4 regions of the Solidesulfovibrio sp. DCME genome follow, and region 4 is predicted to be linked to each of the others. Evidence: predicted binding sites of a transcription regulator. Region 4 holds the regulator's gene; each other region holds the start of a gene.
What was found. The regulator sigma-54, encoded in region 4, starts transcription at its own class of promoters, with help from an activator protein. The targets are predictions, from matches to a motif close to CTGGCACGGNNNNTGCTT.

Region 1 (7,011 bases), 970 kb from region 4:
AGGCCGTAGCGCGCGGCCAGGGCGGCGGCGATGTCCCCGGCCGTGCGCCGGCCGTCGATGAGCCGCCACACGGTGGAGCCCATGGCGTCGAGTTCCACGGTCTTGCGCAGCACCCGGCCGTCCCACAGCCCCAACCGCCGGGCCAGGCCGGCCAGGGCCGGGCGCACGGCCACGGGCAGCGACAGCCGCACCAGCCCGGCGGCCGTTTCGTCGACGCCCACGTCGCGGCTGACCACCGGGCACAGGGCCAGGGCCTGGCGCCGGGACAGGCCGCCATCGGCCGGGGGGGCGGGCTTTTTAAAGGGAAACACAGGCCGCCGCCGTTCGGGAAAGCCAGTTGCGGTCCACGGGTGCCCGGGCGGTCAGGGCCGCGCCCAGGAGCTTGTTGACGTTTTTGTCGTGGCGAAGGACCGCCAGCCGCCCTTCCCGGCCCAGACGCCTAGCCAGGACGTCCACGAAGCCGCTGCCCTGGCGCCGGGCCAGCCAGACCGCCGGGCAGCCGCCCAGGCTTGCCTCTTCCAGCACCGTGGCCGTTTCGCAGCCAAACGTCCGGGCGGCCACCTGGCCAAGCCCCTCGCGAGCCAGGATGACCTCGGCCGGGGCCAGGCGCACCACATCCAACCGGCGGCCCTTGGCGGCGAAAGTGAGGCAAAACCGGCCCGGCTCGAATTCGAAAGCGGCCAGGGAAAAGCCGTCCGGCGCGACGAAAGACAGGCCGTAGAGGCGAAAGGCCGGCGGCCCGGGCTCGTGGTGCTGAAGGCTTGCCAGCACGGCGGCCACGGCGGCCAGGCGCGCCGCGTCCGGCCCGTCCTTGCCGCCGTAAGCCTGGAACACGGCGGCCAGGCCGCATTCGGGACAAAAAAGGGCCGCCCCCAGGCCCGTGTGGCCGTCGCGGCGCCAGGACAGGGGCATGAGCTCGAAGTCGGCCAGGGCGTCGCACCAGGACTCGGGCAACGTCGCGCCGGCCCTGGCCCGGCCCTTGGGGGTCAGGGCCGTGAGCGCCGCCTCCATGCCGTCGCGGCCGGCGCCCCGGCGCCATTTGCATTCGAAGGCCGGGCCGTCGGGGTCCTCGAAATAGAGGTAGCCCAGCCCCAGGCGGGCCGGGTGCCAATCGGCCGGAACGTTCAGGCGGACGCCATTCCAGGCCAGGGAAACGGTGGACGCGGTGTCGGTGTCGGGCATGGGGGCAGTCTAGGCCAGGGAGGGGGCGGGGACAAGACGGCCGCGCCACGGGACGCGACCCGAAGGCCATTGCCCGGCCTCGTGGCCCGGCGACGCGGGGCGGCGCCTCAGGGGCGCGGCCCGAGCAGGATGACGCCGCTGCCGGCCAGACACAGGGCCACGCCGGCCAGGTCGAAGCGGTCGGGCCGCTGGCCTTCGACCAGCCACAGCCAGGCCAGGGAGGCAAAAATGTAGATGCCGCCATAGGCGGCGAAGATGCGGCCGGCGGCGGCGGCTTCGACCCGGGTCAGCGCCCAGGCGAACACGAGCAGCGAGGCCAGGCCGGGCAGGGTCCACAGGGGGGAACGGCCAAGGCGCAGCCAGGCGTAAAAGGCGTAGCAGCCGCCGATTTCGGCAAGGGCGGCCAGGAGATACCAGGCAGTTGCGCGCAGCATGGTTCGATAATGCGGCAAGGGAGGGCGCCTGTCCAGCACCGGTCCGGAGGGGCCGGTGGGAAGCGGCGGGGAAGCGGTTCGGGCGGGGCGATGGGCGTGGTCCGGGCGCCATTGGCAGAGGCTGGGCCGGGGCGATAGTCGCGGGCTGACGGGCTTGGGCGGATTTTCATTCCTGAACGGCAACAAAACGTCAGGACTGTAAAGGGGTCTAAGCCACTACAAACGACAATTACGTCAATTATTACAAATTTGAAATGTTACAAATCAGCGGCCTTGGAGTATGGCATCCCTGGAAAAACAAAGAAAGCTGACATCGTTCGGCATGAAAAATACAATTTTGCATGCCTATGGCGACGCATACGACATTCTTGTTCGCAAGCACGCGGCCTACCGGGGCCGGCCGGCGGCCAAACCGAGGGATCAGCCATGATTTCAAGGGGAAAAAGCGCTGGCCCGGTCCCTGCATCACCCCGTCGACAAGGCGACGCAACACATTTCAAGCGGAGGGGAACCATGGTCACAGGAATCGATTCTTCATAGCCCGTCGGACCCATACGGCTTGTGCGGGAAACGCTGCCCCAAGGCCCTGGCGCATCCGCCCGGGAAAACCACGGACGTGGAGAAGAACATGAAAAAAGGCATCCATCTGTTGTTACTGGCCCTGCTGACCATCACACTGGCCATGCCGCTTACGGCCCTGGCCGACGACGCCCCGGCCCCGACCCCGGACCCCTCGGGCGCCTCCATCGGCACCGCCGCCGACATCGTCGGCATGTCCCCCGGCGCGCCCACCAAGGAAGACCTGGCCACCCTGTCCGAAAAGGAACCCCTGGCCGCCAAGGTGGCCGACGCGGTCGGCCACAACCGTATCTCCATCAACACGGTCTGGACGCTCGTTTGCGGCTTCCTGGTCATGTTCATGCAGGCCGGCTTCGCCCTGGCCGAGACGGGCTTTACCCGGGCCAAGAACGCCGGCCACACCATGGCCATGAACATGATGGTCTACGGCATCGGCATGCTCGGCTACTGGATCTGCGGCTTCGCCCTGCAGATGGGCGGCGTGGGCGGCGTGGCCAGCCTCGGCGGCGCCCAGGTGCTGGCCAATGAATTCAGCATCAACATCGGTGGCAACGACTTCGGCCTGTTCGGCACCACCGGCTTCTTCCTGTCCGGCGTGTCCTACGACGCGGTGGTGTTTACCCTGTTCCTGTTCCAGATGGTCTTCATGGACACCACGGCCACCATCCCCACCGGCACCATGGCCGAGCGCTGGACCTTCAAATCCTTCGTGGTCTACGCCTTCTTCATCTCCATGTTCGTCTATCCGCTCTACGCCAACTGGGTCTGGGGCGGCGGCTGGCTGTCCACGCTCGGCAAGTACTTCGCCCTGGGCCACGGCACGGTGGACTTCGCCGGCTCCTCGGTGGTGCACATGACCGGCGGCGTGGCCGCCCTGGCCGGCGGCCTGATCCTTGGGCCGCGCCTGGGCAAGTACAAGCCCGACGGCACCCCCAACGCCCTGCCCGGCCACCACATCCCCATGGCCGTTGCCGGCTGCTTCATCCTGGCCTTCGGCTGGTTCGGCTTCAACGCCGGCTCGTCCCTGGCCGGCACCGACCTGCGCATCGGCGTCATCGCCACCAACACCATGCTGGCCTCGGCCGCCGGCGCGTTCGCCTCGATGATGTACATGTGGACCTTCTACGGCAAGCCCGACATCTCCATGTCGGCCAACGGCCTGCTGGCCGGCCTGGTGGCCATCACCGCGCCGTGCGCCTTCGTCAACTCCGTCTCGGCCGTCATCATCGGCGCCATCGCCGGCGTGCTGCTGTGCGTCAGCGTCTTCTTCGTCGAACGCACCCTCAAGATCGACGACCCGGTGGGCGCCATCTCGGTCCACGGCGTCAACGGCGCCTTCGGCCTGCTTTCGGTGGGGCTTTTCGCCGATGGATCCTACGGCGATGCCTTAAACGGCGTGGAAGGCACGGTGAAGGGCCTTTTCTACGGCGACGGCGGCCAGCTCATGGCCCAGCTCATCGGCATCTGCACCAACTTTGTGTTTGTCTTCCTCGTGATGTATGTCTTCTTCAAGGTGCTCAACCTCATCACCCCGCTTCGCGTGAAGCCGGAGTACGAGCTTGAGGGCCTCGACCAGCACGAAGTGGCCGTGACCGCCTATCCGGAATTCGTCCTGCAGAAAACCCACCGGTAAGACACGGAGATCGCCATGAAAAAAATCGAAGCCATCATCAAGCCGTTCAAGCTCGACGAAGTGAAGGACGCCCTGGACAAGCTCGGCATCCACGGCCTGACCGTGACCGAAGTGCGCGGCTACGGCCGCCAGAAGGGCCACGTGGAAGCGTATCGTGGCGTGGAATACCAGGTGCAGTTCAATTCCAAGGTCAAGCTCGAGGTGGTCGTGCCCGACGACCTGGCCCAAAAGGCCGTGACCGCCATCCGCGAGACGGCCAATACCGGCAACATCGGCGACGGCAAGATCTTCATCTACGACCTGGCCGACGTGGTGCGCATCCGCACCGGCGAGACCGGCGACCAGGCCATCTGAGGGCTCGGTTGCCCCGTGCGGGGCGGGCGCGCGCCCGCCCCGCCCCACCGACACCGGGGAGAGCGCGTTACGGCGCTCTCCCCGGTGTTCGCTTTTTGCGAGGGGGAGCCCAGTTTTTCGAACAATGCGTTCCGGCGCTCCCCGGCCGTGGCGTTTTGGGCGCCGCCGGCCACGGATTTGACTTAGGTCATGTTCCCGCCGGCCCGGGCGAGGCAGGTTCGGTGCCGGAGGAAACGACCATGCCCCGACCCGAAGGCCCCCTGGCCCCGCCCCTTTCCCTGTCCGACGCGGACATCCTCGACGCCATGCGCCAAGCCGGCGTCTACCTGGACATCGCCCCGGCCGACGCCCTGGCCCTGTACCGGCGGGCCTACGCACACGCGGCGGCCCGCCTGGCCCGGGACATGCCCGTGGCGGCCATCATGACCGAGGCCGTGATCGTGATCGACCCGCGGGCAGACGCCCTGACGGCGGCGCGCCGCATGGCCGAGGCCGGCGTGTCCGGCCTGCCCGTGGTGGAAGGCCAAACGGTGGTGGGCGTGCTGTCCGTGCGCGACCTGCTCCGCCACCTGCGCCTGCCCATGGACGCCGGCGTGGCGGCCGTGGCGGCCCGGCTGCTGGACCCGGCGGCCTGTTTGGCCCCGACGCCCGATGCCGACGCCGGCCGAACGCCCGTCGCGTCCCTCATGACCAGCCCGGCGCTGGTCATTAGCCGCGAGGCCAGCCGACTGGAGGCGGCCCGGCGCATGACCGAACGCCGGGTCAACCGGCTGCCCGTGGTGGACGCCGGCCGGCTGTGCGGCATCGTCAGCCGCGGCGACGTGGTGCGCTCCTGCCGGGGCATGGGAGGAGGCTGCGGGCTATGAACCTATTGGGTAAAATGGGCGGCGGCGGCGCCAGTCCGCCCCGGGTGGGGCTGGCCGAAATCGCCTGGTCGTTTATCGGGGCCACTGTGGGCATCGGCCTGGTGGCCTGGCTGCACGAGGACGTGGTCGGCCCGGCCGGGCTGCCGTTTCTCATCGGCTCCTTCGGGGCCTCGGCCGTGCTGCTCTACGGCGCGCCGGCAAGCCCCCTGGCCCAGCCGCGAAACGTGCTGGGCGGCCATTTCCTGTCGGCGCTCGTGGGCGTGGCCGCGCGGTCGCTCCTGCCCGGGCCGGGCTGGCTCGTCTGCGCCCTGGCCGTGGCCGTGGCCATTGCGCTGATGCACGCAACCGGCACCCTCCATCCGCCCGGCGGGGCCACGGCGCTGATCGCCGTCACCGGCGGCCCGGGCATCATTGCCCTGGGCTACCTCTTCGCCCTGGTTCCGGCCCTGTCCGGCGCGGCCGTGATGCTGGCCGTGGCCCTTTTGGCCAACAACCTGGCCCCCCGGCGGCGCTATCCCCAATACTGGCGCTAAGGCGCGGCTCCCGTGAAGGACGGCCGGCGTGTTTCGCGCGCGGACCGGAGCCGCGACTGCCCGTGGCTCCGGGAATCGCCTCCCGGCCGTTTCGTCGGCGGCGGCGGTTTGCTCGCCCGGGGATGATTCAGACGAAAATGTCGATGGACGACGTTGGCAGCGTTTGCGCGCCCGCGGCATCGGCCGTGTCTTGCGGCGCGGGAACGGTTGCTGTCGCCCCTTCGGGAACCGCGGCGGACACGGCGGCAGTGGCGGAAGCCTGCGCCGCCACGGTTTGCTCGCCGGAAACCGGCGCCGCGCCGGCATCGCCGCCGCCGGCCCGAGACGCGTCGGCCGCCTGCCCGGCGTCGTCGTTTTGGGCGGCCGCTTGCCCGGCGTCGCCATCCCGGGACGCTTCCCGACCGGATTCGCCTTCAGCGGTCTGACTCTGGGCCTCGGCGGCCTTCCGGTCGATGTCCTCTCGCATGTCCTGGAGATTTTGCGCATTGGATTGCGTGGAATCCTTGAGCGCCTTCGCCTGTGCCATCTGGTCATCGCCGTACCAGAACGCCGCATCCGTCACGGATTCTGGCAGGATGCTCGCAAGAACGTCCAGCATGCTGCTGGCGTCCATTTGCCTGTCGATGGCAAGCGCGTTTTTCGTCGCGGCAATATACTGCGATTCGTTGTGTCCCGTATGCACGAAATTGCCGGACAGCACATTCGAAGCGGGGGTTTTGCTCGAAGCGAGCGAGGCGGCCGAAAGACCTGACGCCGAGGTTTGGGCGGAATTCTGCGTGGTGGCGGTCGCTGTCTGCCTGGGGTCCTGCTGCAACGCCCGGGACAGATTCAACACCTCGCCGCCGCCTACGGGAAAGGTCGTTGCGTCCACCATGTCGCCCCTCCTTTTTCCTGCAAGTGTGTCGTCTCTGCCTATATCGGTTATAATGGCAACAACTTTAGGGCACGCATATCCATCTCTCTTTTTTCCATAAGTGAACTGACGCCTCACGGAAAGCGCAATGCCGGCATCACGATGCGCGGCCGCCAAGGAACTCGGCGGACAGCTCCAGCACCATCTTGAGGCTCTCGCGCGGCACGGTGTAGCGGGCATCGGGCACGCGCGCGACGATGCGGAAGCCGGCTTTCTCGTAAAGTCGCCGCGAGGCCGGCAGCCCGTCCACGGTCCACAGGAACACCCGGCCAAAGCCGCGTTCCCGGCACCAGGCCAGGGCCCGGTCGAGGAGCGCCTTGCCCAGGCCCCGGCCGTGCCAGTCCGGGTCCACGATGAAAAACCGCAACTGCGCGCCGTCGGGCTGCCGCAAACGGCCGAGGATGGCCACCGACCCGACCAGCCGGTCGCCGGCATAGGCCCCGAGCATGAGGTCGCAAGCCGGATCGTAGCCCTCGATGAAGGCGCACATGTCGCGGGTGGCCAGGATCTCGAAGGG
Region 2 (7,011 bases), 1.4 Mb from region 4:
GCCTCCTCGGCCCGGCGATCGATGTCCGTGGCGATGTCGCCCGGCGCCTTGACCGTGTGCCGCAGGCCGGCCAGGTCGGCCTGGCCCGCGAGCAGTATGGCGCAGGCGGCCTCTACGGCCTCGGCGGCCACGTCCATGGCCGCGCGCGTATCGAAGCCGCTGCAACTGCCAGCCACGGCCTGGCCGGGGATGGGATCGAAGCCCCTGCCGTTGCCGGAGAGGGCCTGGCCGGACATCGGATCGAAGCCGCTGCCGGAGCCGGCCACGGCCTGGCCGGGGGTCGGATCGAAGCCGCTGCCGGCCACTGCCTGGCCGGATATCGAATCGAAACCACGTCCGCCGCCAGCCACGGCCTGGCCGGGGGGCGTATCGTAGCCGTTGCCGGTGCCGGCCCTGGGCTGGCCGGGTTTGGGATGCGTCATGGGGCCTCCCGTGGCGCCGCCATCGCGGGCCACGAAAGGGGCCGGCGGCGAACCGCCGGCCCCGGATGGGCTGGGCCGGGCACCGTGGAGGAGCGGTGCCGGAACCCCAAAGGGTGGGCTGGGCGCCTAGGCGCTCTCGTAGAGGCGGGTGAGCACGAATTCGCGGTGCCCCAAGGCCTCGGTGGCCGTGGCGCGGCCATTGGCGGTGCGCAGCATCATGTCCAGCAACTGGTCGCCGGCCTGGTCCAGGTTGCACTCGCGGCGCAGGACACCGGAGACGTCCACGTCGACGTGCTCGCTCATGGTGCGCACGGTGCGGGGGTTGGAGCTGAGCTTGATCACGGGCAGGATGGGGTTGCCGATGATGTTGCCCTGGCCGGTGGGGAAGAAGTGCACGGCGAAGCCGGCGGCGGCGCACAGGGTGACCATTTCGGCGGCGGCCGAGGAGGAGTCCATGAACCACAGGCCCGGGCCGGTGGGGGCGTCGGCCTTGTCGAGCACGCCGTCCACGATGCATTTCTTGCCGATCTTCTGGATGTTGCCCAGGGCTTTTTCCTCGATGGTGGTCAGGCCGCCTTCGATGTTGCCCTTGGTGGGCTGGGAGTCGCACAGGTCGTCGACCTTGTGGGCCTCGACCAGGGCGGCGTAGCGGTCGAACATGGCCTGGAACTGGTCGCGGATTTCCGGGGTGCGGCAGCGGGCGGCCACGAGGTGCTCGCCGCCGGTGAGCTCGGTGGTCTCGCCGAACAGCAGGGTGCAGCCGAGCGCGTAGAGCTTGTCGAAGGCGTCGCCCACGGTGGGGTTGGTGGCCAGGCCCGAGGTGGTGTCGGACTCGCCGCACTTGGTGGACACCCAGAGGTCCTTGACGTCGCATTCGGTGCGCGGCAGTTCGGTCGCGAACTGCACGAATTCCTTGGCCTTGCGCGAGGCGGCGCAGATGGTTTCCAGATCGCCGTGCTGCTCGATGGAAAAGCCGGCCACGGGCTTGCCGGTCTTGGCGATGCCTTCCACCACCCGGTTCGTCCAGACCGGCTCGATGCCGATGACCACCACGGCAGCCACGTTGGGGTTGCAGCCCATGCCGATGAGGGTCTTGAAATGCAGGTCGAGGTCGGCGCCGAACTGGAGGCGGCCGTAGGGGTGGGGCAGGGCCAGGGTGCCCTTGATGTTGTTGGCCACGGCCTCGCAGGCGGCATTGGACAGGTCGTCAAGGGGCAGGATCACGACGTGGTTGCGCACGCCGACCCGTCCGTTCTCGCGCCGATACCCCATGAACTTGGTCTTCATGCCTACCACCTTTTCGTCTTGACGTTGTGGACGTGGAGATGCCCGCCAAAGGCGATCGGAGCGACCACCTTGCCGATGTCGGTACCGTATTTGATCACCGTGTCGCCCACGGCCAGGTCCTTGAGGGCCAGCTTGTGGCCGATGGGAATGGCGTCCTTGACCGTGACCGTGATGGTTGCGTCGTTTTCCATGACCCAGCCGGTCAGTTCCTGACCGGCCTCGACACCCTCGACCACAACGACGCCGACCGAGTCGCCGGGCTCATGGACAAGAAATTGAATAGCCATGCATTCCTCCTGACAGTGTTGTTCATGTCGCGGCTGGCCGGCCAGGCTGCCGCCGCTCGCGCCATGGCAATGCATCCAGCGCATCGCCAGGCAATTCCCCCGACCGGGCAAGCGCGGGCGCTTGCCATTGCCGGCGAAGGCGCCGCATACCGCCTGGCTTCCCTTCTCTTCCCCGCGCCCCACGGCGTATCCACGCTGCCGCACCAGGGTGAGCCAAACCCGCGCCTCTTCGCCGGCCGTGTCGTTTCGGCTGGCCGGTCCCTTCTGGGGTCCAGCCTGAGCAAGGGCTGTGCCTGCGCTCGGACTGACAGCCAACCAATTGGAATAATACGCGTTACGGAAATCGCGACCGCATCGGGCCACCGGCGGCAAGCTGAATATTCGACTTCAAGCCCAATATTGGTCGTGTTCCCGGCCGGCCCTGGCTCTGCCCGGGGCACCCGTCGCCGGCCAGCCGGCCTTGGGCCCGAACGCGGCCCCAAGGACCGCGCCCGCGGCCCGGAGCAACTGTCTTCCCATTGATTTATAACACTCTTTTGCGGACACTGGCCGCTTCCCCTCCGTCGCGGCCGCCGCTGCGCCAGCTTTTGGGTTTTGTGCCCAATACTGGTCGCCCAACCCGGGCCAGGCCTGGGACACCGTCAGAAATGCCTTGCAAATCCAAGAGATAAACACGCCCCAACCAGTGGCATATGTCTTGCTCGAAAGGCGAAAATCAAGTCCGGGCGGGAGTCTTTCCCGCCGTACCGACCGGCCCGCCCGGGGAAACGACCCTGGGCACGGACCGGCCCGCCCCGATCACGGACGGCGCCGGGCTCGTCAACCAAGCAAGAAAGGAGGGAGCTTCCGGAACTGACGGCCGAACGAGGCGACCAGCGTACACGTAGAGAATCACCTTTCGGCGAGGGAGAGCACACATGAAAAGACGCACGCTTGTTTTGGTTTTGGGTTTTTGTCTTCTCGTTTTCGCGGGCGGCGCGGCCCTGGCGGCCAAGCCCGTGATCCGCGTCAGCGGCCAGCCCTGCCTGCACGGCATGCCCACCTGGCTTGCCATCGAGGAAAAGGCGGACGCGGACAAGCCCTTCGAACTGCAATTCATGCTTTTCACTTCCGGCGCGCCCCAGGTCGAGGCCATGGCCGCGGACCAGTGGGATGTCGGGGCCATGGGCACCATTCCGTGCATGATGGCCAGCCTGCGCTACGGCGCCTTGCTCATCGGCATCTCCAACGACGAATCCGAAACCAACGACATCTGGGTCCGCCCGGACTCTCCCCTGCTCAAACACAAAGGGGCCAACCCGAAATTCCCCGACCTCTACGGCACGGCCGAAGACTGGAAAGGCAAGAAGATCCTGGCCACCACCGTGTCCACCGGCCACTACGCCCTAAGCGCCAGCCTGGCCGCCCTGGGGCTCAAGGACAGCGACGTCAAGATCGTCCACATGGAACAGGGCCAGGCCCTGGCCGCCTTCGGCGCCGGCGAGGGCGACATCATCCAGTTGTGGGCGCCCTCCAGCTACCTGGCCGAGGCCAAGGGCTGGGTGAAGGTCTCCTCGGGCCGCCGGGCCGGGGCCACGGTGCCGGGCGGCATCATGGTGCGCAAGGAATTCGCCGAGAAGCACCCCGACCTGGTCACGGCCTGGCTTGGCATCTACATGAACTACATCCACAAGATGCAGGCCGACCCCCAGGGCAACATCGAGCCCCTGTACAAGTACTTCACGGAATACTGCGGCCTGGAGCTCAACAAGGAGATGGTGGCCCAGGAGTTCAAGCTGCGCCCCCTGTTCGACGTCAAGGAGCAGGTCGCGCTGCTGACCGACCCCGGCAAGGCCGCCACCTGGATGCGCGGCGTGGCCCAGTTCCTGCTCAATCAGGGGCGCATCACCCAGAAGGAGTTCGACAAGTACGTGCAGGCCAATTGCTACATCGACGCCAGCTTCATGAAGGCGCTCGAAGCCAAAAAGGCCGGCCAATAGCGACCGCAACCCGGCGCCGCCGGCCGGTCGCGGCGGCGCCCAGCCAAAGCTTGCGAGGTTAGCGCACCATGCAGTCCACCGATCCTTCGTGCCAATGCGACAGCCTGCCGCTGGGCAACCCCGCCTGCGGCCAGGACGCGCGGCAAACCCAGGAACGCCTGGCCTTTTTGCGCCGCGCCGCGCGCGAGAACTGGATATCCATCGTCAGCTTCCTGCTGTTTCTCGCCGCCTGGGAGCTGATCTGCCGCCTGGACATCATCGGCCCCTACCAGCTCGTGCCGCCAAGCCAGGTCATCTGGGTGTTCTTCGACAAGTTCGTCAATCCCAACCCGGACGGCGCCGTGCTCCAGCACCACATCGTCACGAGCCTGATCGTCTCCCTGTCCGGCTTCGGGGCCGCCGCGGTCATCGGCGTGCCGCTGGGGCTGCTCATGGGCTGGTACAAGCCGGTCAACATGCTGGTGCGGCCCCTCTTCGACGCCGTGCGGCCCATCCCGCCCATCGCCTGGATCCCCATCGCCATCCTGTGGCTGGGCATCGGGTTGTGGGCCAAGGCCTTCATCATCTTCCTGGCCGCCTTCGTGCCCTGCGTCATCAACTCCTACACCGGCATCCGGCTGACCAACCCCGTGCTCATCCGGGTGGCCCGCATCTACGGCGCCTCCAACTGGGAGACCTTCCTCAAGATCGGCGCCCCGTCGTCGGTGGCCATGATCTTCACCGGGCTCAAGCTGTCCTTAAACGCCGCCTGGACCACGCTGGTGGCCGCCGAGCTTTTGGCCGCCTCCCAGGGCCTGGGCTACATGATCCAGATCGGCCGGCGCCTGGCCCGGCCGGACATCATCATCGTCGGCATGCTGACCATCGGCTTCACCGGCGCGCTCATGTCCGTGGCCCTGACCTTCATCGAATCCCGGTTCGCCTCGTCCAGGAAGCTCAACATATGAGTGCCGCCACCATGAGGCACAGGGCCCTGTCCCTGGCCGCGCCCCTGGGTTCCGCCGTCATCTTCCTCGCGCTGTGGCAGGCGGCCGTGCTGGCCGTCGGCAGCCAGGCCCTGCCCTCGCCGGCCATGGTCCTGGCCGAGGCCTTGCGCCTGTTCTCCATCAAGATCGGCGGCAACAGCGTCTGGATGCACGTCTACTACAGCATGCGGCGGGTGCTCATCGCCTACTTCTGGGCCGGCCTGTTCGGCTTGCCCCTGGGGCTGATGATGGGCTGGAACCGGACCTGCGACAAGGTGGTCAAGCCCATCTTCGAGCTGCTGCGGCCCATCCCGCCCATCGCCTGGATCCCCATCGCCATCCTGTGGCTGGGCATCGGCGAGGGGCCCAAGATCTTCATCTGCTTCGTCGGCTCCTTCGTCATCTTCGTGCTCAACTCCTACATCGGCATGCGCTACGTCGACCCGCTGCTCATCGACGCGGCCCGGGCCTTCGGGGCCAGCCGCCGCCAGCAGCTGTTCAACGTGGCCATACCGGCCAGCCTGCCGTCGGTCTTCGCCGGCGTGCAAAACGCCCTGTCCATGTCCTGGATGTGCGTGCTGGCCGCGGAAATGGTCGGCGCCCGCGAAGGCGTCGGGTTCCTCATCATCCAGGGAATGGACCTCAACAAGCCGGCCATGATCCTCGTCGGCATGGCGCTGATCGGCCTGATCGGCGCCGCCCTGGCCGTCATGTTACGCTTACTGGAGAGGGGGCTGTGTCCATGGCGCAAAGAGCTGGTGTGAAAATCGAATGCAGGGGCATCACCAAGTCCTTCACCGTGCAAAGCGACGTCCTGCATGTCCTCAGCGACATCTGCCTGGACGTGCATGAAAACGAGTTCCTGGTCATCCTCGGCCCGGGCCAGGGCGGCAAGACCACGCTGCTCAACATCATCGGCGGCCTGATGGCCCCGGATGCCGGCGAGGTCCGCATCGACGGCCGGGACATGTATGGCCCGAGCACCGACCGGGGCATCGTCTTCCAGCAATACGCCCTGTTCCCCTGGAAGACCGTGGAGGACAACGTGGCCTTCGGCCTGGCCATGAAGGGCGTGGGCCGCGACGAACGCCTGGCCGTGGCCCACCGCTACATCGACCTGGTGGGGCTTGGGGGCTTCGAGAAGGCCTACCCGGCCCAGCTCTCCGGCGGCATGAAGCAGCGGGTGGGCATCGCCCGGGCCTATACCGTCAACCCGGACATCCTGCTCATGGACGAGCCCTTCGGCGCCCTGGACGCCCAGACCCGCTACGCCATGGAAAAGGACGTCCTGGCCATCTGGCAGAAGGAACAGCGCACCGTGGTCTTCGTCACCAACAACATCGAGGAAGCCATCTACCTCGGCGACCGGGTCGTGGTCATGTCGGCCATGCCGGGCAAGGTGAAAAGCAGCTACGCCATCACCACGCCCAAGCCGCGCAACTACACCGACCCGGAATTCCTCGAAATGCGCAAACGCATCTCCAACGATACCGACCTTGTCCTGTAGGAGAAAGGCCGTGCAGACCCAATCGTTCGCATCGTACAAGGAAGGCCGGGACATCAAGGTCAAGGTGGACACCCTGACCAAGTGCTACGATGACCTGCTCGTGCTCGATGACATCAGCTTCGACATCTACAAGGGCGAGATGCTGTGCATCGTCGGCCCCACGGGCTGCGGCAAGACCACCTTCCTCAACTGCCTCTCCCGCTTCATCCCCATGACCAAGGGCGACATCCTGGTCGACGGCACGCCGGCCGACCCCACCCGCCACAACATCGCCTTCGTCTTCCAGGAGCCCTCGGCCATCCCCTGGCTGACCGTGGAGGACAACATCCGCTTCGGCCTGCGGGTCAAGCGGGTTGGCCCCGAGCGCATCGAGGAGCAGGTCGAACGCATGCTCGACCTGGTGGGCCTGCGCCGCTACCGGGCCTGCTACCCCAAGCAGCTCTCGGCCAGCATGGAGCAGCGCGTGGTCATCGCCCGCAACTTCGCCATCGACCCCGACCTGCTCCTCATGGACGAGCCCTACGGCCAGCTCGACATCAAGCTGCGCTACTACCTCGAGGACGA
Region 3 (7,011 bases), 770 kb from region 4:
CGCAGGGCGTCCACGTAGCGGTCCGTGGCGTGCAGGCCGATGGGCAGGCCGAGGATGGTGCCCGGCACCTTGAACTCGGCGTCGAGGTAGTTGACGGCGTCGGTGGTGGCCCAGCGGCCGAGGCCAATGGTGCCCTTGGCGTCGCCCATGGAGGCGATTTCCTCGGGCGTGGTGCCGGCCTTGGGGTACATTTCGTAGTGGCCGGTCAGCGGGCCGTTTAAAACGCCGTTGGTGTCGGGCACCAGGACGATGTCGATGCCCATCATGGTGGCCAGGCGGCGCATCTCGGCCATGTCCGAGGGCTCGCAGAAGCCCGGGATGATGTTCACTTTCCCGTTGGGGGTGCCGGTTTTTTTCACGAACCCCTTGAGGATGCCCTTGACCATGTTCGAGTAGCCGGTGACGTGGGTGCCGACGTAGCTCGGGGTGCTGGCGTAGATGATGTGCTTGCCGGCCGGCACCTTGCCGTCGTCCTTGGCCTTCTGCGAGATCTGCAGGAGGTCGTCGCCGATGGTCTCGGACAGGCAGGTGGTGTGGATGGCGATGGTTTCGGGGTCGTAGATGGTGAAGATGTTGTCGATGGCCGCGATCAGGTTGGACTGGCCGCCGAAGACCGACGAACCTTCGGTGAAGGACGAGGTGCCGGCCACGACCGGTTCCTTGTAGTGCCGGGTGAGCGTGGAGCGGTGATAGGCGCAGCAGCCCTGGGAGCCGTGGCTGTGGGGGAAGCAGCCCCGCACGCCGAGCGCCGCGTACATGGCGCCGATGGGCTGGCAGGTCTTGGCCGGGTTGACGGTGAGCGCCTTGCGTTCCTTGATCTCGCCGGTGGTGTGTCGCAAAAGGGCCATGATGCGTTCCTTATCGTAAGCTGAGCGTGTTTTTTTACGAGGCGACGTAGCTGGCTTCCAGCTCGGGGCCGCCCTGCTGCCAGGGAGCCTTCATGAGGTCCCAGACCTTGGTGTTCACCATGCGGTCGATGTCGTGGTACCAGTTGATGGCGCCTTTGAAGCCGGCGTAGGGGCCGCCGATGTCGTAGTTGTGCAGCTGCTTGAGCGGCACGCCCATCTTCTGGATGATGTACTTTTCCTTGATGCCGGCGCAGAAGATGTCGGGCTTCATGATCTCGATGATTTTTTCGGTCTCGTAGTGGTTGATGTCATCGATGATCATGGCGTCCTTGCTCATGCCGCCGATCATGCCCTCGTAGCCCTTGAAATCCAGGCCGCATTCCTCGAGCTTCTTCATTTCCTCGGCGCTCTTGCGGGGGCTGTAGCGGGTGGGGTCGGGATCGATCTCCAGCTCCTCGATGTTGCGGGAGTCGGCGTCGACCTTGATGTTGGGCAGCACGTGGCGGCCTTCGTAGTCGTCGCGGTGGGCGAACTCGTAGCCCGCGCCGAGGATCTTCATGCCCAGTTCGCCGAAAAGCTCCTGGTAGTGGTGGGCGCGCGAGCCGCCGACGAAGATCATGGCCGACTTGCCCTCGGTGCGCGGCCGGATGCCGTCCACGACCGCCTGGACCTCGAGCATCTCCTCGGCGATGACCTTCTCGACCCGGTCCATGAGTTCCTGGTCCTCGAAGTAGGCGGCCATGCGGCGCAAGGACTTGGCCGTGGCTTCGGCGCCGATGAAGTTGACCTTGACCCAGGGGATGCCGAATTTGGTTTCCATCATCTCGGCCACGTAGTTCAGCGAGCGGTGGCACATGACGGTGTTGAGGTCGGCCTTGTGGGCGATGCGGAAGGAATCCACGGTGGAGTTGCCGGAGAAGGTGGCGATCAGGGTGAAGCCGCACTTCTCCAGGATGCGCTCGATCTCGAAGGCGTCGCCGCCGATGTTGTACTCGCCGAGGATGTTGACCTTGAACTTGCCCTCGACCGGCGTGTCGTCATCGGTGCCGATGATGTGCTTCATGATCTGGTTGTTGGCGATGTGGTGGCCGGCCGACTGGGACACGCCCTTGTAGCCTTCGCAGGAGTTGGCAAACACGGTGATGCCGAGCTTTTCCTGCATCTGCCGGGCCACGGCGTGGATGTCGTCGCCAATGAGGCCCACCGGGCAGGTGGAGAAGATGGAAATGGACCGGGGATGGAAGTTGTCGTAGGCTTCCTGGATGGCCGCGGCCAGCTTCTTCATGCCGCCGAACACGATGTCGTGCTCGGTCATGTCCGTGGAAAAGGAGTAGGGGATGAAGTTCTCGCCGTCGGGGCCGGCGTCGGTCTGGTTGCGGCGGGTGAGCCAAGAGTAGAAGCCGCAGCCGATGGGGCCGTGGGTCAGGTTGACGATGTCGCGCGAGGGGCCAAGGACCACGCCTTTGCAACCGGCGTAGGTGCAGCCGCGCTGGGTGATGATGCCCGGAATGGTGCGGACGTTGGCCTGGATTTCGGGAATGTCGCCGCCCTCGGCGCCGGGGACCATGGCCTTGGCCCGCTTGCGCGCCACCTTCGTGGGCATCTTGGCGATCAATTCCTTCTTGATCTCTTCGGTATTCAGGGGCTTGGTGCTCATCTCGATGCTACCTCATTAGCTCTTAAACGGTCCGGGAACGTCCGCGCTCGCCTAGACGATGGCCGCGTCGCCTTCTTCGCCGGTCCGGACCCGGATGGAATCGGAGACGGGCATCACGAAGACCTTGCCATCGCCGGCCCGTCCGGTCTTGTTGACGGAAATGAGGACTTCCACCGCCGCCGGGACCTTGTCGTCGGGCACCACCAGGGAGATGATGCGCTTGGGGTACAGCCGGCCCTTGGTGCCGAGCAGGGCGATGGCTTCCTCGTTTCCGGCGGCGGCTCCCTCGAGCACGTCCTGGTTGACCAGGCCCTTGCCGCGGCCGTAGCCCTCGCGGGCCACGAAGGCCGGGATGCCGGCGTCGGCCAGGGCCTTCTTGGTCTGGTTCATCTTGTTCATGCGGATGACCGCCATGATCTCCTTCATGACCGCCTCCCTTAGGATTCCTTCACGCCGGAGGAAATGGTGTACATCTCTTCCACGGGGCTCACGAAGATCTTGCCGTCGCCGAAGGCGCCCTTGGCCCCGGTGCGGGCGCTTTCCATGATGGTCTTGACCACGAATTCCTTGTCCTTGTCGTCGACGACGCAGATCAGCATCACCTTGGGGATCTCGTCGTACTGGATCTCGCCGATCTTGATGCCGCGCTGCTTGCCGCGACCGGCCACGTTGAACTTGGTCACCGCCGGGAAGCCGGCGTCCATCAGGGCGGCCAGGACGTCATCGCATTTCTCGGGACGCACGATTGCTCTCACCATGGTCTGCATGTCGAAACTCCTTCCTGTGCGCGTGGGGTGTCGTTTGAGGTTGTCGGCCGGGCTAGTTGGAGATGCCGAAGTCGATGAGCAGCTTTTCCAGGGTGTTGATTTCGATGGGCTTGGGAATCACGAACATGTCGTTGGCGTCGATCTTCCGGGCCAGGGCCCGGTACTCGTCGGCCTGGGGATGCTCGGGCGAGTAGTCGATGACGGTCTTGCGGTTGATCTCGGCGCGCTGGACCTGGTTTTCGCGGGGCATGAAGTGGATCATCTGGGTGCCGAGCTGGCGGCACAGCTCCTCGATCATTTCCTTTTCCTGGTCGACCTTGCGGCTGTTGCAGATGATCCCGCCCAGGCGCACGCCGCCGGTGTCGGCGTACTTGACGATGCCCTTGCAGATGTTGTTGGCGGCGTACATGGCCATCATTTCGCCGGAGCAGACGATGTAGATCTCTTCGGCCTTGCCGTCGCGGATGGGCATGGCGAACCCGCCGCAGACGACGTCGCCGAGGACGTCGTAGAAGACGTAGTCGAGGTGCTTTTCTTCCTCGTAGGCGCCGAGCTGCTCGAGCAGGTTGATGGAGGTGATGATGCCGCGGCCGGCGCAGCCGACGCCGGGCTCGGGGCCGCCGGACTCGGTGCACATGGTGCCGCCGAAACCTTCCTTGAGGATATCGTCGAGATCGACGTCCTCGCCTTCCTCGCGCAGGGTGTCGAGGACGGTCTTCTGGGCCAGGCCGTGCAGGAGCAGGCGGGTGGAGTCGGCCTTGGGGTCGCAACCGACCACCATGACCTTCTTGCCCATCTCCGCGAGACCGGCGACCGTATTCTGGGTGGTGGTGGACTTGCCGATGCCGCCCTTACCGTAGATAGCGATTTTACGCATTTTGTAATGCCTCCTGCTGCAGAGTGTGATGGGACCCTCTTAAGCAGGAGTCATGCCAGGATGGGAAAGTCGTGATGCATTCCGTCTAGGTCTTTGAAATAAAAGAAAATAATGTTTTCGGGTCGCACCCCGCCTCCGGACGGACGCCCGGAGGAAACAAAAATGTCGCCCGGCAAGCGACAATTTTGTTGTGTCGGCTGGATGGGCGGAATGTGCCGCCGCGCTCCGGGCCGCCCCGGATGACCGGCCGCCAGGGCACGGCCAAAAGGGACCCGCGCAGGCGCTTCGCCGCCGGCCGGGCCGCCTGGGGAACGGGGCGAAGGCTGCGCCCGGCAGCGGATCGGGTTGCGTGGGGAACGGGGTGAGGAATGCGCCCGGTGGCGGACCGGGTTGCGTGGGGAACGGGGTGAAGGTGCATTCAGTAGCGGACCGGGCCGCCCTGGGTGAACAGGCCGGGCCGCCTGGGGAACGGGGCGCAGGTGCGCTCAGTAGCGGATCAGGCCGTCGCGGATGACCGCCCGGGCCGCGTCCACGGCCGCGGCGTCGAAGCCCGTGCCCCGGTGCCGGGCGAGCTCGTCCAGGGCGGCGGCCACGCCCAGGGCCGGCCGGTAGGGCCGGTTGGAGGCCATGGCGTCCAGGACGTCGGCCACGGCCAGGATGCGCGCCCCCAGGGGAATGGCCGCCTCGGTCAGCCCCCGGGGGTAGCCCGAACCATCCAGGCGCTCGTGGTGGGCCCAGACGACCTCGGCCACGGGCCAGGGGAAGTCGATCTCCTTGAGGATCTCGTAGCCGGCCTGGGCATGCTGGCGCATGAATTCCCACTCGAGCCCCACCAGCCGGCCGGGCTTGCACAGGTAGCGCACCAGCACCACGATCTTGCCGATGTCGTGGAGCTGGCCGGCCACCCGGATGCCGGCCGATTCGTGGTCGGACAGGCCCAGGTGGCGGGCCATGGCCGTGGCCAGCCGGGCCACGCTGTCCTGGTGGCCGGCGGTATACGGGTCGCGGTAGCGCACCGTCTTGGACAGGGAGGTGACGGTCTGGTGGAACAGCCGCCGGGTGCGGGCCAGGCTCTCGCGCAGCTGTTCCTGGGACATCCGCCGTTCGGTCACATCCACCATGGAGCCTTCGTGGAGCACCACCTGGCCATTGCCGTCGCGCACCGCCCGGGCGTGGATGGACACCCAGATATGGCTGCCGTCCGCCCGGCGCAACTCGGCTTCCAGGGCGCGGACCGTGCCTTCCGTTTCCAGGTCCCGGCCCAGGTGCCGGCGGTCCTCGTCGTCCACGAACAGGCGGACCGCCGCCTCGGGGTCGCCGGTGAGCGCCGCGGCCGAGGCGAAGCCGAGCATGGTGCTCAAGGCGTCGTTGACCGTGACGAACCGGCCGGCCGGGGTCATCTGGAAGAGCCCCTCCACGGCGTGGACGAAGATAGCCTGGTATTTCTCCTCGGCCTCGGTCAGGGCCCATTTGGTGCTTTTTTCCGCCGTGATGTCGCGCAGGTAGCCGAAATAGTAGTGCTCGTCCGCCCCGTTTTCCACGAGCCTGGCCGCTTCCTCCACCCACAGCACGAAGCCGTCCCGGCCCAGGGCCTGGTATTGCCGGCCGGTGACCTGGCCGGCCGTGGCCAGGTCCTCGAGGATGGTCCGGCGGGATTCGGGGTCCAGGTAGTGCTGGTCCGGGGAGGCGGCCATGGCCTCGAGGTAGTGGGCCGGGGCGTCGTAGCCGAACAGCTGGGCCATGGCCCGGTTGACCTCGAGGAAGGCCCCGCCCGGGGCGCGCAGGTAGATGGCCAGGGGCGCGTCGTGGAACAGCACCGCCACCGCGTCCAGGGGGACCGCGGCCCGGTCGGCGGCAGGCGGGGCGCCGTTGGCGGCAGGCGGGGAGCGGTCGTCCACGACAGGCCCTTACCGGCTGAGGAAGCGCCGCACCAGGGCGACGAGGCTTCCCGGTTCAAAGGGCTTGACGATCCAGCCGCTGGCCCCGGCGGCCACGGCCCGCTGGCGCATGTCGCTTTGGGATTCCGTGGTCAGCACCAGGATGGGCGTGAACCGCGTTTCCGGTCGCTGGCGCAGCCGGCCGAGCAGTTCCAGTCCGCCCATGCCCGGCATGTTGATGTCGGTGATGACCAGGTCGACGCCGCCGGCGACCTTGTCCAGGGCGTCGGCCCCGTCCACGGCTTCGACGATGTCGTAGCCGGCCTGGGCCAGGGTCCTGGACACGAGCGATCGCACGCTTTCCGCGTCATCGACGGTCAAAATACGCTTGGAAGCCATCACCGCTCCTTGCCGGGGACGTTGCCAGCACTTATTGTTGGATCAATATGGAGCATCGACAGCCTTGGCAAGCCTTGACCCGGGATTTCCCCGGGCAGGCGATTCGGCCGCGCCGGGCCGCCATGTCGCGTGGACAGGCCCGGCGCGGCTGTGCTATGGCACTTACCCTTACAACGCGCGGGCCTCTCTCGTCTCCGCCCGACTCCCGGAGGACTCCAGTTTGAACAGTTTCGCGAAAAATCTCATGCTTTGGGCGGCCATCTCCCTGGTCATGGTCGTCTTGTTCAATCTGTTCAACCAGCCGCAAAGCCAGAGCGCCAAGCTCTCCTATTCCGATTTCATCCAGAAGGTGAACGCCGGCGACGTCGTTTCCGTGAAAATCCAGGGGCCGAAGATTTCCGGCGTCACCACCGGCGGCGGCAAGTTCATGACCTACGCCCCCGAGGACCCGTCCCTCGTCTCCACGCTGATGCAGAAAAAGATCGAGGTCATGGCCGAGCCCGACGAGGAATCGCCCTGGTACATGTCCCTGCTCGTGTCCTGGTTCCCCATGCTGCTGCTCGTCGGCGTCTGGATCTTTTTCATG
Region 4 (7,011 bases):
CTGGCCGGATTGGCGGCGAGCGTCACCCAGCGGTCCTCGAACCGGGCCGAGTCGTTGTTGGAAAGGGTCACCTGGCGCGCGAAATAGTCGCCGCCCAGGGCCGGCAACAGCCCGAGCTTGACCAGGAGCTGGAAGCCGTTGCAGATACCGAGGATGAGGCCCCCGGCCTGGAAAAAGGCCTTGAGCTGGTCGAGCAGGGCCTCGCCGGCTTCGGTGGCCGCGTGCTTCCAGCGTATGGCCGCGGCCTGCCCGGCGCCCAGGTCGTCGCCGTCGAGGAAGCCGCCCGGGAAGATGAGAAAGTTGTAGGCGTCGATGCGCGACCGGCCGGCCACGATATCGGAAAAATAAACGATGTCCGTGACGTCCGAGCCGGCTTGCCTGGCGGCGTGGGCCGATTCCACTTCGCAGTTGGTGCCGTAACCGGTGATCACGAGGGTGCGCACCTGGGCCATAGGGGAAATCCTCCCGGGGGTTCCTTGAAAAATTGCGCCCGAAGGCATAGTTTGCGCGGCTGAACATAAGGGGCCGCCCGGGCCGCGTCAACCAAGGCGCGCCACGGGCCTCCGACACGCGCAAGCGGTGGCCGCCGGGGCCGCCGGCGCGGCATGAACCTTTTTTTTCGCAAGGACGGCGGCATCATGAAGACCAAGTATATTTTCGTCACGGGAGGCGTGCTGTCCTCCCTGGGCAAAGGGCTGGCCGCCGCGTCCATCGGTGCCTTGCTCCAGGCCCGGGGACTCAAGGTCACCATCCAGAAACTCGACCCCTACATCAACGTCGACCCCGGCACCATGAACCCCTTTCAGCACGGCGAGGTCTACGTCACCGACGACGGGGCCGAAACCGACCTGGACCTCGGGCACTACGAGCGCTTCCTCGGCGTGCCCATGAGCCAGAACAACAACTACACCTCGGGCCGGGTTTATTTCAGCGTCATCCAGAAGGAGCGCCGGGGCGACTACCTCGGCGGCACGGTGCAGGTGATCCCGCACATCACCGACGAGATCAAGCGGGCGATTCTGGGCGTGGCCGGCGACGAGGACGTGGCCATCATCGAGATCGGCGGCACGGTGGGCGACATCGAGGGCCAGCCGTTCCTGGAGGCCATCCGCCAGTTGCGCATGGACCTCGGCAAGGAAAACGTCCTCTACATCCACCTCACGCTCGTGCCCTACCTGCGCGTGGCCGGCGAGGTCAAAACCAAGCCCACCCAGCACAGCGTCAAGGAATTGCGCTCCATCGGCATCCAGCCCGACATCATCATCTGCCGCAGCGAGATCGAGCTCACGCGGGACCTCAAGGAAAAGATCGCGCTTTTTTGCGACGTCGACGCCGACGCCGTGTTCACGGCCGTGGATGTGGGCAACATCTACGAGGTGCCGCTGAAGCTCTACAACGAGGGCGTGGACCAGAAAATCGCCATCTTGTTGCGCCTGCCGGCGAAAAACGCCGACCTCGAGGCCTGGCGCGCCATGCTCCATCGCCTGGAGCACCCGGCCGGCACGGTGTCCATCGCCATCGTCGGCAAGTACGTGGACCTCAAGGAGGCCTACAAGAGCCTGCACGAGGCCCTGGTCCACGCCGGCGGCATCTGCGGCGTGGCCATCCGCTTCGTCTACGTCAATTCCGAGGAGGTCACGCGGGAGTGCGCCGCCGCCACCTTTGCCGGCATCGACGGCATCCTGGTGCCGGGCGGTTTCGGCTCGCGCGGGGTGGAAGGCAAGATCGCGGCCATCGAATACGCCCGCACCGGCGGCATTCCCTTCTTCGGCATTTGCCTGGGCATGCAGTGCGCCGTCATCGAGTACGCCCGCAACGTCCTGGGGCTTACCGGCGCCAATTCCGAGGAATTCGACCTGACCACGCCCCATCCGGTCATCTACCTCATGCGCGAGTGGTTCGACTTCCGCACCCAGAAGCTCGAACGCCGCGACCCGACCTGCGACAAGGGCGGCACCATGCGCCTGGGGGCCTACCCCTGCATGGTCAAACCCGAGACCCAGGCGGCCCGGGCCTACGGCGCCGGCGAGATCTCCGAGCGCCACCGCCACCGCTACGAGTTCAACAAGGCCTATGCCGAGCGTTTCGAGGCGGCGGACATGGTCTTAAGCGGCCTGTCGCCCGACGGCGAACTGGTGGAAATGGTCGAACTGCCCGGCCACCCCTGGTTTCTGGGCTGCCAGTTCCACCCGGAATTCAAGAGCAGCCCCATGCGCCCGCACCCGCTTTTCCGTGAATTCGTGGCGGCGGCCAAACGGGCCAAAGGCTAGGGGACGGTTTTTCCCGAAACGGCCTCGGCCCGGATTGGTTTCCACGGCAACGGACAATCTGGCGGATTGCCACAACCCTTCGATTGTGGCATGCTTTTTGTTGTGCGGGGGCGGGCCTCGGCCGGCCCCCGCGTTTGCGACGAACTCAACCACAAGCACGCACGGCGGTAGCAATGGCGCTCGAACTGCGACAGCAGCTCAAACTTTCGCAGCAGTTGGTCATGACTCCCCAACTGCAGCAAGCCATCAAGCTCCTGCAGCTTTCCCGGCTGGAGCTCCTGGAAAGCGTGCAGCAGGAGCTTCTGGAAAATCCCCTCCTGGAGGAATCCGTGGAGGAGGACCGGCAGCCGGAACGGACCATGGCCGAGGAAAACCTCGGACCCTCGGGCGATTCCAGCGACGCGGCCATGGAAAAGGAACTGCTCAAAAACGCCGAATGGGAGGACTACATCGGCGATTTCGCCAGCACCAGCCGCCAGTCCCTGGCCCGGGAAACCGAACTGCCCGAGGAGGGCATGTCCTTCGACGCTAGGCTCGCCTCCAAGCCGTCCCTGGAAGGCCACATGAGCTGGCAGATGCGGCTGTCCAATTTCACGGACAAGGAACTGGAGATCGGCGAGACCATCATCGGCAGCCTCAATTCCTCGGGCTACCTGCGGGCCTCGCTGGAGGAGCTGGCCCAGATGGCGGGCGCCGGCGTCGCGGAAGTGGAGGGCGTGCTCCACCGCATCCAGCGCTTCGACCCGGTGGGCGTGGCCGCCCGCACGCCCAGCGAATGCCTGCTGACGCAAATCGAGGTCTACGGCTGGGACGACCCCATCCTCATCGAACTGGTGCGCGACCACCTGGAAGACCTGGAAAAGAAGCGCTACAAGCCCTTGGCCAAGAAATTTCGCCTGACTATGGAAAAACTCAAGGAATATCTTGAGCTTATCCAGACGCTCAATCCCATGCCCGGGGCCAGCTACGGCTCCAGCGACCCCATCTACGTCAGCCCCGACGCCTTCGTCTACAAATACGGCGACGACTTCGTCATCCTCTTAAACGAGGACGGCGTGCCGCGGCTCAACGTCAACATGGCCTACATGGACGGGCTTGGCTCCAAGGCGGACAAGGACAAGGACTACCTGCAGGACAAGATGCGCTCGGCCATGTGGCTCATGAAAAGCCTGTACCAGCGCCAGCGCACGCTGTACAAGGTGCTGGAAAGCATCGTCAAGTTCCAGCGGGATTTTTTCGAGCACGGCGTGACCCGCCTGCGGCCGCTGATTTTAAAGGACGTGGCCGACGACATCAGCATGCACGAATCCACGGTCAGCCGCATCACCTCGAACAAGTACGTGGCCACGCCCCACGGCATCTTCGAGCTGAAGTTCTTCTTCAACAGCTCCCTTGACCTCGACGACGGCGGCACCGTGGGCTCGGAATCGGTCAAGGCCATGATCAAGCGCATCATCTCCGGCGAAAACGCCAAACGCCCCATAAGCGACGAGGCCATCGCCGACATGCTCAAGGACGAACTGCAAATCAACATCGCCCGCCGCACGGTGGCCAAGTACCGCACGGCCATGGGCATCGAGTCCTCGTCCAAACGCAAGGAAGTTTTCTGATGCTTCGGGCCGGGCAACCGGCCCAATACCACGCAGCCCCGGAGGATCCCATGAACATCACCTTTAATTTCAAGAATTTCGAACCGTCGGACCATCTGCGGGACTATGCCCGCAAACGCTTCGACAAGCTCGCCAAATATACCGTCGCCACCGACGCCTCGGAGCTGCAAGTCAACCTGGCCGTGGAAAAGACCCGGCAGATGGCCGACGTCATCTTCCTGGCCGACAACATGCACATCTCCGCCCACGAAGCCTCGGAAGACATGTACTCCACCATCGACATGATCCTGGACAAGGTCGAGGCGCAAGCCAAGAAGTTCCGGGAAAAGCAGAAGGACCGCCGCCGCCAGGCCGCGGAAACCGTGCAGACCCAGGTCATCAGCATCAGCGAAGACGCCAAGGGCGGCCGCACGCCGACCATCGTCCAGACCGACGCCTACGAGCCCAAGCCCATGGCCGTGGAAGAGGCGGCCGAACAGCTGACCAGCCTGAAGCTCGAGTTCCTGGTCTTCATCAACTCCGAAACCGAACGGCCCAATGTCATCTACCGTATGCGCAACGGCGACTTCGGCCTCATCGATCCCGGAACGGGCGCGTAAATGAAGCTTGAGGACTATCTCCAGCCCGATTTCGTCATCGGGGAGCTTGCCGCCGAGTCCAAGGCCGACGTGCTGGCCGAACTGGTCGCGCCGCTTTCGGGCCATTGGCCGGATTTCGACGCCGCCAAGGCCCGCCAGGTCCTGCTGGACCGGGAAAGCCTCGGCACCACGGGCATCGGCGACGGCGTGGCCATTCCCCACGGCAAGATGGAGAGCCTCCAGCAAATCGTCATCGTCGTCGGCCGAAGCCTCAAGGGCGTGAACTTCGATGCGCTGGACTTCAAGCCCTGCCGCATCTTCTTTCTCGTCCTGGCCCCGGAGCACGTGGCGGGCCTGCATTTGCGCATCCTGGCCCACATCTCCAGGCTTTTGTCCGACGAGTCGTTCCGGCGGGCCTTCCTGGCCGCCGAGGACGACGCGGCCTTGTGGCGGGTGCTGACCGCCGCGGCCTGACCCGAAACCGTATCGCCGCTTCCCGGTCACGCCGGCGTCACGCCGGCCGGCCGGGGAGCGGTTACTTGTTTTCCCGCTTTCGGGAACGTTTGGGATGCCGGCCACACCGCGCCGGCCGGAGGGCTTGGCCGCCATGGACGCGACATCCGGGGACATGAAGATCGTCATATTGACCGGCCTGTCGGGTTCCGGGAAAAGCACGGGCCTGCGTGTCTTCGAGGACCTCGGCTTTTTCTGCGTGGACGGGCTGCCGGTGAGCCTCGTGCCCAAGCTCATCGGGCTGTTCGACGAGAAGGGCGGCCAGCGCTACAAGGGCTTGGCCCTGGGCATGGACGTGCGCCAGGCCGACCTCGACCGGGACTGGGGCATCACCCTGGCCCAGATCAAGGTCAAGGACGTCGCCCTGCAGATCCTCTTTTTCGAGGCCGACACCCAGGAGATCATCCGGCGCTACGCCACCACCCGCCGGCCCCATCCCCTGGAAAGCGCCGCCATGGGCCTGGAGCAGGCCGTGCTGGCCGAGCGCGAGCGCATGACTCCGCTTCGCGACGCCGCCGACATGGTGCTCGACACCACCCATTTCTCCATCCACGACCTGCGCCGCAAGCTCCAGGAGAAGTGGGCCTCCATCCGCCCGTCCCAGGGCAGCCTCAAGGTCCATGTCATGAGCTTCGGCTTCAAGTACGGCCCGCCGTCCGAGGCGGACATGGTCTTCGACCTGCGCTTCCTGCCCAATCCCTATTTCGACAAGGAGCTGCGCGAGCAGACCGGCAAGGACGCACCCGTGCGGGACTACGTGCTGGCCCGGGAGCCGGGCCTGGAGTTCCTCGCGCGCCTGACGGATTTTTTGCGCTACCTCCTGCCCCTGTACGCCAAGGAAGGGCGCTACCGGCTGACCATCGCCTTTGGCTGCACGGGCGGGCGGCACCGATCCGTGGCCGTGGCCGAGTCGATCTTTGACACCTTGTCCAAGGCTGGCTACAGTATTTCCCTCGAGCACCGGCATATCGAGCGCGGTTGACGCGCGGGGCCGCGCCCCTGCCGGACGGCCGCCAGCGGTTTCGCCGGCGGCATGTGTTTGGAAGCCGCTGGCCGGCGGTGCCGTGTAGGCGTCGCGGGCCGGCTGGCCTTGCCGACGGTTGGCGCCTGGCGCGACGCCGCCGTGACGGCCTCACCTTCAGCCCTGGGCCATAAAAGCCGCGAGCGAGGCTGCATGAACGGGCAAACCCAGTCGAGCGCGCCGGTGGGCGTGGTCGTGGTCACCCACACCGAATACGGAACGTGGCTGCTGCGGGCGGCGGAATTCATCCTCGGGCCGCAACAGGGCTGCCGCTCGGTCAGCGTGGACATGACCCACCCGGTGGACGCGACCCTTGTGACCCTCAAGGCCGCCATCAAGGAAACCGAGCAGGGGGCGGGCGTGCTCGTTTTGACCGACATGTTCGGCGGCACCCCCACCAACCTGAGCCTGTCCCTTTTGGGCACCGGCCACCTGGAAGTGCTCACGGGCGTCAACCTGCCCATGCTCATCAAGATCCTGGGCTCGCGCACGCGGCCCCTGCAGGCCCTGGCCGTGGAGGCCAAGCAGGCCGGTTGCCAGGGCATCGTGGTGGCCGGCGAGGTGCTGCGCAAAAAGGTGGCCGAGGGCTAGGCCATGGCGTTCGTGCGGGTGGACAACCGGCTCGTGCATGGCCAGATCATCGAGACCTGGCTGCCGTTTACCAACGCCCGGGCCATCCTGGTCGTCAACGACGCGCTGTCCGCCGATGCCCTGCGCCAGGAGATCATGTCCCTGGCCATTCCGGCCGGGGTGCGCATCGAATTTCTGCCCGTGGCCGAGCTCATGCCCTTTTTGGCCCGAAACCCCCTGGAGGCCGAGGACGCCCTGATCCTTTTTGCCAGTTGCCGCGACGCCCGGGCGGCCTACGAACAGGGCTTCGGCTTTGGCAACTTGAACCTCGGCAACCTGCATTACGCCCCGGGCAAGAAGCAGGTCTGCCCCCACGTGGCCCTGTCCAAGGAAGACGAGTCCTGCCTGGATTTTTTACGCGACAGGGGCGTGCGGCTCGATTACCGTTG

Region 1: the regulator sigma-54 is predicted to act here: its motif matches at 2,065-2,082, upstream of ACP59X_RS17050 (ammonium transporter).
Region 2: the regulator sigma-54 is predicted to act here: its motif matches at 2,275-2,292, upstream of ACP59X_RS19245 (UxaA family hydrolase).
Region 3: the regulator sigma-54 is predicted to act here: its motif matches at 4,191-4,208, upstream of nifH (nitrogenase iron protein).

The regions. Positions count from the first base shown of each region.
Region 1 is NZ_CP188261.1:3,874,814-3,881,824, forward strand. It holds gene ACP59X_RS17035 (PqqD family protein) at 1-311, opposite strand, end outside; gene ACP59X_RS17040 (hypothetical protein) at 298-1,182, opposite strand; gene ACP59X_RS17045 (YnfA family protein) at 1,290-1,634, opposite strand; gene ACP59X_RS17050 (ammonium transporter) at 2,245-3,828, shown strand; gene ACP59X_RS17055 (P-II family nitrogen regulator) at 3,844-4,182, shown strand; gene ACP59X_RS17060 (CBS domain-containing protein) at 4,422-5,048, shown strand; gene ACP59X_RS17065 (HPP family protein) at 5,045-5,581, shown strand; gene ACP59X_RS17070 (hypothetical protein) at 5,709-6,455, opposite strand; gene ACP59X_RS17075 (GNAT family N-acetyltransferase) at 6,592-7,011, opposite strand, start outside.
Region 2 is NZ_CP188261.1:4,347,644-4,354,654, forward strand. It holds gene ACP59X_RS19235 (inositol monophosphatase family protein) at 1-422, opposite strand, end outside; gene ACP59X_RS19240 (UxaA family hydrolase) at 549-1,709, opposite strand; gene ACP59X_RS19245 (UxaA family hydrolase) at 1,712-1,996, opposite strand; gene ACP59X_RS19250 (ABC transporter substrate-binding protein) at 2,914-3,975, shown strand; gene ACP59X_RS19255 (ABC transporter permease) at 4,044-4,922, shown strand; gene ACP59X_RS19260 (ABC transporter permease) at 4,919-5,704, shown strand; gene ACP59X_RS19265 (ABC transporter ATP-binding protein) at 5,683-6,447, shown strand; gene ACP59X_RS19270 (ABC transporter ATP-binding protein) at 6,458-7,011, shown strand, end outside.
Region 3 is NZ_CP188261.1:2,141,384-2,148,394, forward strand. It holds gene nifK (nitrogenase molybdenum-iron protein subunit beta) at 1-848, opposite strand, end outside; gene nifD (nitrogenase molybdenum-iron protein alpha chain) at 883-2,505, opposite strand; gene ACP59X_RS09145 (P-II family nitrogen regulator) at 2,557-2,931, opposite strand; gene ACP59X_RS09150 (P-II family nitrogen regulator) at 2,943-3,272, opposite strand; gene nifH (nitrogenase iron protein) at 3,325-4,149, opposite strand; gene ACP59X_RS09160 (HD domain-containing phosphohydrolase) at 4,635-6,047, opposite strand; gene ACP59X_RS09165 (response regulator) at 6,057-6,425, opposite strand; gene ftsH (ATP-dependent zinc metalloprotease FtsH) at 6,646-7,011, shown strand, end outside.
Region 4 is NZ_CP188261.1:2,909,106-2,916,116, reverse strand. It holds gene ACP59X_RS12825 (phosphoribosylformylglycinamidine synthase subunit PurQ) at 1-452, opposite strand, end outside; gene ACP59X_RS12820 (CTP synthase) at 639-2,270, shown strand; gene rpoN (RNA polymerase factor sigma-54) at 2,444-3,880, shown strand; gene hpf (ribosome hibernation-promoting factor, HPF/YfiA family) at 3,931-4,479, shown strand; gene ACP59X_RS12805 (PTS sugar transporter subunit IIA) at 4,480-4,932, shown strand; gene rapZ (RNase adapter RapZ) at 5,066-5,953, shown strand; gene ACP59X_RS12795 (PTS sugar transporter subunit IIA) at 6,146-6,583, shown strand; gene ACP59X_RS12790 (PTS sugar transporter subunit IIB) at 6,587-7,011, shown strand, end outside.